Regions from separate parts of the Streptococcus sp. HMSC072C09 genome, predicted to be linked through region 1. Evidence: predicted binding sites of a transcription regulator. Region 1 holds the regulator's gene; each other region holds the start of a gene.
What was found. The regulator Rex, encoded in region 1, represses fermentation and respiration genes when NADH is low (regulators of the CRP and FNR family bind a similar motif). The targets are predictions, from matches to a motif close to TTGTGAANTANTTCACAA.

Region 2: a site for Rex is predicted at 1,082-1,099, ahead of HMPREF2893_RS05540 (class II fructose-bisphosphate aldolase). Genes of this name have one in related genera too.
Region 3: a site for Rex is predicted at 1,282-1,299, ahead of adhP (alcohol dehydrogenase AdhP). Genes of this name have one in related genera too.

What each region holds. Positions count from the first base shown of each region.
Region 1 covers NZ_KV811488.1:41,960-44,230, forward strand. Annotated here, with positions in the region: gene HMPREF2893_RS02580 (porphobilinogen deaminase) at 1-130, shown strand, start outside; gene radC (RadC family protein) at 185-868, shown strand; gene HMPREF2893_RS02590 (redox-sensing transcriptional repressor Rex) at 1,071-1,718, opposite strand; gene HMPREF2893_RS02595 (DUF4649 family protein) at 1,849-2,064, opposite strand; gene HMPREF2893_RS02600 (DUF1831 domain-containing protein) at 2,066-2,271, opposite strand, start outside.
Region 2 covers NZ_KV811500.1:228,406-230,676, reverse strand. Annotated here, with positions in the region: gene HMPREF2893_RS05545 (alpha/beta fold hydrolase) at 1-68, opposite strand, end outside; gene HMPREF2893_RS05540 (class II fructose-bisphosphate aldolase) at 153-1,034, opposite strand; gene HMPREF2893_RS05535 (hypothetical protein) at 1,224-1,676, opposite strand; tRNA gene HMPREF2893_RS05530 (tRNA-Leu) at 1,757-1,842, opposite strand; gene HMPREF2893_RS05525 (CTP synthase) at 1,967-2,271, opposite strand, start outside.
Region 3 covers NZ_KV811496.1:71,594-73,864, forward strand. Annotated here, with positions in the region: gene HMPREF2893_RS04270 (NCS2 family permease) at 1-185, opposite strand, end outside; gene HMPREF2893_RS04275 (Cof-type HAD-IIB family hydrolase) at 361-1,173, shown strand; gene adhP (alcohol dehydrogenase AdhP) at 1,364-2,271, shown strand, end outside.

The DNA.
Region 1 (2,271 bases):
CTTGATCCGCTGTGAAATTCAACAGTTTTTAAAGGAGCTTGAGCAAGTTCAAACAGGTTACCAGATCCGCTTTAATAAAGATGAAGTCTTAGTGTTAGATGATTTGAAACAAGAAATTGCCAGTAAATAATGAAAGATCGTCGTTTTCTCCATTTATTACGAATTAATAAGTGAGGAGGAAATTATGTACGACATATCATTTATTGAACCATCTTTGCTTCCTAGAGAACGTTTGGTTTCTGAAGGGGTGGATAAGCTGAGTCATCAAGAATTGTTATCCATTCTCTTACGGACAGGCAATAAGCAAAAAAGCGTTTATGAGATTGCACAAGGGCTTTTGAGTTCGGTTAATAGTTTAAAGGAGTTAAGTCAATTAACCCTAGAGGAGCTACAGGAAATCTCTGGCATTGGCCGGGTGAAGGCCATCGAACTTCAGGCTGTGATTGAGTTTGGACGAAGGATTCATAAAGATGAATTAATGAGTTCTGAACAGATCATGAGCAGTCAGAAATTGGCCCATAAAATTCAACAGGAAATCGGCCATAAGAAACAGGAACACCTGGTTGCCCTCTATTTAAATACGCAAAATGAAATTATTCATCAACAGACCATATTTATTGGAACCGTGAATCGAAGTATTGCGGAGCCACGTGAAATCCTGCATTATGCACTAAAACACATGGCAACCTCCATCATTTTGGCTCACAATCATCCATCTGGTGCCGTATTTCCAAGTAAAAATGATGATGAAGTAACGCATCGAGTCTTAGAGGCCTGTGAAGTGATGGGCTTAACCCTATTGGATCACTTGATTGTATCTGAAGAAAACTATTATAGTTACCGAGAAGAAACTGATTATTTGGTATAAAAAAGAGAGTGGGACAGAAATCGGTAATTCGTTGGAATTCGATTTCGTCGTCCCACCTCCGCACAGTTGAGTAGGGCTGTAAAAGCTGATGAAATCAGCGTAGTAGAGCCCACTCAACCACTGCGTCTTGCTCGACAACCTAAAAATAATTGAGAGGCTAGGACTTTTGTCCCAGTCTCTTTTCTTGTTAAACTATAAGTCTTTATTCTTCGTTTTTTCGCATGAAATAAAGGAGTGTTTGCAATTCACTGGTGAGATCGACATATTGGACGACGACATCTTTAGGGACTGTCAGATGCACTGGTGAGAAGCTGAGAATTCCCTTGACCCCAGCGTCTACCAAAAGGCTAGCTACTTCTTGAGCCTTGACGCTTGGAACAGTCAGGATGGCTGTTTGAATGCCTTCTTGTTTGAGCTTTTCTTTAATAGAGGAAATACCGTAAATAGGAATTCCGTCCTTACTTTTAGTATTAATCAGTTCATGATCGTCTAGATCAAACGCCATAACAATTTTCATCTTATTGCGTTCATGGAAGCGATAGTTGAGAAGCGCACTTCCCATATTTCCGATCCCCACAATAGCGACATTGGTAATGGCATTGTCATTTAAAAGATCGGCAAAGAAGTTCATCAGTTTTTTTACGTCATAACCAAATCCCCGTCTTCCTAATTCACCAAAATAAGAAAAATCTCGGCGAACGGTAGCAGAGTCAATCCCAATTGCATCAGCAATTTGCTTGGAATTGGCGCGCTCTATTTTTTCAGAGTTAAAGCGTTTAAAAATGCGGTAGTAGAGCGATAAGCGTTTTGCTGTTGCGCGTGGAATTGGAGTATTTTTATCATGTTTCACAATATCACAACCTTTCCCCCTTATTGTATAGGAAGATTGTGAAAAAATCAACTATCTAGGGCGGTTTTTCAAAAATATTTTTGTCTAAAGAAAAAGCTGATGGCGATGGGAGAGTTCCATCAGCATCAGCTTAGTTTTCAGCTTGTTCTACCTTTTTCAAAAAAGCATAGAGTCCATCGACTCGCCCTGTATAGGGGAGCTTTTCCCCCTTGTATTCAATGGATACGATTGAGTAAGAGTCAGGCAAGGTTACACAGCCTGAAAAAGCTAGAATGCAGGCTGCAAGGTCGGGATAAGTAGTCGTTCGTTCTACTTGGTAAGCGTCGATATAAGTTAGGGTTACCATATTAGGCCTCTGTTTTGTTGAAAATTTCTCTTTCGACAAGACTATCCATTAAGAAATAGAATTTTTGTTGGATAATGTCATTTTCCGGATTTTTAAAGATATTAACCAGGCGAAGTCCAGACTTGTCAGTAATATTGATCTTAAAACCTGTCAAATCTTTATTGAAAATGATTTTAAGTAGGAAGCCTTCGCCGCTATTTGGAACAA
Region 2 (2,271 bases), on a different contig from region 1:
CCTCCTAGAAAAAGGATAAGAACAACAAAAATGATCCAGCTCCACAGTTTGAATTTTTTCATAGGCATATTGTACAAAAATTAAATCCTGGAAGCAACCTTTTCCATACAAAAAAACAAGATCCACATGAGACCTTGCTTTCCTGTTTTTAATTAAGCTTTGCCTTCTGAACCGAATACGTCGATACGTTCTTCAACAGCTGCTGTAATTGCTTCGAAACCTGGTTTCAAGAATTTACGTGGGTCGAAGAGTTTCTTCTTGTCGTATTCTGCTTCGTTTGCATCATATTCACGTACGAATTGACGAGTAGCATTTGCAAATGCGATTTGGCATTCAGTGTTCACGTTAACTTTCGCAACACCAAGTTTGATCGCTGCTTGGATTTGATCATCAGGGATACCTGATCCACCGTGCAATACGATTGGGAATCCTGGAACAGCTTCAGTCAATTTTTGCAAGTGGTCAAGGTGAAGACCTTTCCAGTTTGCTGGGTAAGGACCGTGGATGTTACCGATACCTGCAGCCAAGAAGTCGATTCCTGTAGCAACCATTGCTTTAGCGTCTTCGATTGGTGCCAATTCACCGTCACCGATGATACCGTCTTCTTCACCACCGATAGTACCAACTTCAGCTTCTACTGAGATACCTTTAGCATGAGCTTTTTCAACGACATCTTTCGCCAATTTAAGGTTTTCTTCAACTGGAAGGTGTGAACCGTCAAACATGATTGAAGTGTAACCAGCTTCGATACATTCAAGAGCATCGTCGTAGTGACCATGGTCAAGGTGAATAGCAACTGGTACAGTAATACCCATTGATTCTACAAGGTTTTCAATAAGGGCTTTACATACTTTGTAACCACCCATGTATTTAGCAGCACCCATAGAAGTTTGGATAAGTACTGGAGCTTTCTTAGCTTCTGCTGCACGCAAGATAGCTTGAGTCCACTCAAGGTTGTTTGTGTTAAATCCACCAACTGCATAACCATTGTCACGAGCTGCTTGGACAAATTTTTCTGCTGAAACGATTGCCATTTGTTATAGGCCTCCTATAAATTTTTGTGGGGTTAATCCCACTTACATTGTTTATTTTATCACTTTTTAGATGAAATTGCTAGCTTTTCCTGTAGCTTTAAGCGATTTCTTACGATAAATGAGGAGGAACCCTCTCCCTCCTAAGACTTCCATCCTATTCAAAAAGCAAAAAAGGAGCTTAAGCCCCTTTCAATCTTTCTCTTTAAAATTTTTTAACGAAAGGAGAAAAGCAATCCCGCAAATCACAAAGGATACCGCTGCAACCCATTGAGAATAGAAATAAGCAGCAAATAACTGACTGTCAGTAAACATTTTCCCAAGAAGTTCGTTTACCAAACCCTCAAGAACGGGAATATTCTCACCCACAGCAAGGATTGACGCAAGAAAGAGAATACTGCCCGCTATCAGAAAAAGATAAAGAATCCATTTTTTGATTCTTTTTTCATCTCTGAGCAGATACTGAGACGCCATCGCAATTAGAAAAATGAAAACATTCCATATGTTTAAGGCGATAAAGTATCTAAAGGTATATTTGTATGCGCCTATCCCCATCGCTAAAATCAGGATAGGACCGAAAAAATTAATGGCACTTCCCAATAGTGCAAAGAGGCCATCGACCAAAACCAGATACTTCTTCTTCATGTTCTCACCTCATCTCATACCTATTCTACCACAAAGATATTTGAAAACAAAAAAAGATAGCAGAAGCTATCTTGATCCGATGCGGAGAGAGGGACTTGAACCCTCACGACCTAAAGCGGTCACAGGATCCTTAGTCCTGCGCGTCTGCCAATTCCGCCATCCCCGCGATTGAGTACTTTACTAGTATATCAATCAACGACTTTTTTGTCAAGATTTTTTTCAAACTTTTTTCAGAGTTTGTCATTTTTTCACAAAAAGGGAGCAGGTCGAAGGACCTGCTCCCTTGATTTTTATTTGCTATCATGGTTTTCAACTGCCGCTGTGATAAAGGCTGTGTAAAGTCCTTCTGGGCGGTTTGGACGGCTTGACAATTCTGGGTGGTATTGGCAAGCAACAAAGAATTTGTTTTCTGGGATTTCAACGATTTCGACCAAACGGTTGTCTGGTGAAACGCCTGAGAAGACAAATCCTGCTTCTTCGAACTGTTCACGGAAAGCATTGTTAAACTCATAACGGTGACGGTGGCGACGTTGCACCACTTCTTGATTGTCATAGGCAGCGGCTGCTTTTGATCCTCGTTTGAGTTTAGATGGGT
Region 3 (2,271 bases), on a different contig from region 1:
AAGGTTCCGACAACAGATCCAATAATCGTTGCAAGGAAGACCCCTTGAGCTGGCATACCTGTTTGTGACAACATTTGCGGATTTACGAAGAGGATATAACTCATCGCAAAAAAGGTTGTCAAACCAGCAAGAACCTCTGTTCGAACAGTGGTTCCATGTTCTGAAAGTTTAAAAAACTTATCCATTTCAGAATAAACTCCTTTTTCATCATTCTCGCTCCCAATCAATTTGCGAACGTTATTTCTATTTTACCAAAAGATCTTTCGCCTTTCAAGAAATCCTACTTCTCTTCTCGATTTTTGAGCGCTTTTCCGATTTTTCTGATATAATGGTCTCATTCTTCTCGAAAGGAACTGAATTATGCATAAAAAGATGATCGCTCTAGATTTAGACGGCACCCTCTTAAATTCCGAAAGCAAATTGAGCGACTTTACTATTGATACGATTAAAAAAATTAGTGCTCTTGGCCATAAAGTTATTATTACAACAGGCCGCCCCTACCGTATGGCGCACACCTATTACAAACAGCTAGAGCTAGATACTCCGATGATCAATTTTAACGGCTCCCTAACGCATCTCCCTGAGAAAAAATGGGCGGATGAACAATGTTTGACTTTAGATAAAAAATACCTGTTAGATATGGTCGCTAACCGAGACACCATCCAAGCGGACTTTATCGCTGGCGAATACCGCAATAAATTCTTTATTACCGATCCAAATGAGCACGTTGCAGATCCTAAACTATTCGGTATTGAATCTTTCCAACCAGAAAATCAATTCAATCCCAAACGGGTAACGAGCGACCCAAACTGTATCCTCTTTCAAACGAAAGCGGAAGACAAATATGCTCTGGCAGATGAAATGAATCGGCATTATGACTACAATCTGTCTATCAATACTTGGGGTGGTCCCTTAAATATTCTGGAATGCAATCCAAAAAATGTGACCAAAGCTTCTGCTCTGACCTACCTTCTGGATAAACTCAATATGGATCAGAAGGATTTGATTGCCTTTGGAGACGAGCACAACGATACCGACATGCTAGCTCTCGCTGGTCATGGATACGCTATGAAAAATGCCAGCTCCGTCCTTCTCCCATATGCAGACTCCATCACAGATTTCACCAATAACGAAGACGGTGTAGCGCGCCAACTCATTCAATTATTCTTATAATAGGAACAGACATGAGTTATCCCCTCATGTCTTTTTCTTCGCCAAATACTTAATCGGTTAATCAATACCCTCCTTTTTTTCCATTTTTTTATTGTTCAATAGATAAGTTTGTGATATTATTAACATAGTTATTAAAGAAGCGCTTTCAAAAAATGCTAAATCGCTTCTCGTTCACTTAAGGAGGAACAAAATGAAAGCTGTTGTTGTTAATCCAGAAGGTACTGGTGTTGAAATCGTTGCAAACAAAGACATGCGTCCACTTGAAACAGGGGAAGCACTTGTTCAAATCGAATACTGTGGTGTCTGCCACACTGACTTGCACGTTGCTCACGGGGACTTCGGTAAAGTTCCAGGCCGTGTTCTTGGACACGAAGGAATCGGTATTGTTAAAGAAGTTGCTCCAGATGTCAAGAGCCTAAAAGTTGGGGATCGTGTCAGTGTCGCATGGTTCTTCGAAGGATGTGGAACTTGTGAATACTGTACAACTGGTCGTGAAACTCTTTGCCGTACTGTAAAAAATGCTGGTTACTCTGTTGATGGAGGAATGGCTGAACAATGTATCGTTACTGCAGATTACGCAGTGAAAGTACCTGAAGGATTAGATCCAGCCCAAGCTTCTTCTATTACCTGTGCAGGTGTTACAACTTACAAAGCCATCAAAGAAGCCAAAGCTGAACCAGGACAATGGATCGTTATCTATGGAGCTGGTGGACTAGGAAACTTGGCTGTTCAATATGCTAAGAAAGTCTTCAACGCACATGTCATCGCTGTCGATATCAACAATGATAAACTAGAATTGGCGAAAGAAGTTGGTGCAGACTTTGTCATCAACGGTCGCGAAGTTGAAGATGTCCCAGGATTGATCAAAGAAAAAACAAATGGTGGAGCTCACTCTGCTGTCGTAACAGCTGTTTCTAAAGTAGCTTTCAACCAAGCAGTAGATTCTGTTCGTGCAGGTGGCCGCGTGGTCGCAGTTGGTCTTCCTTCTGAAATGATGGACCTCAGCATTGTGAAAACTGTATTAGATGGTATCCAAGTCATTGGTTCTCTTGTAGGAACTCGTAAAGATTTAGAAGAAGCTTTCCAATTTGGTGCAGA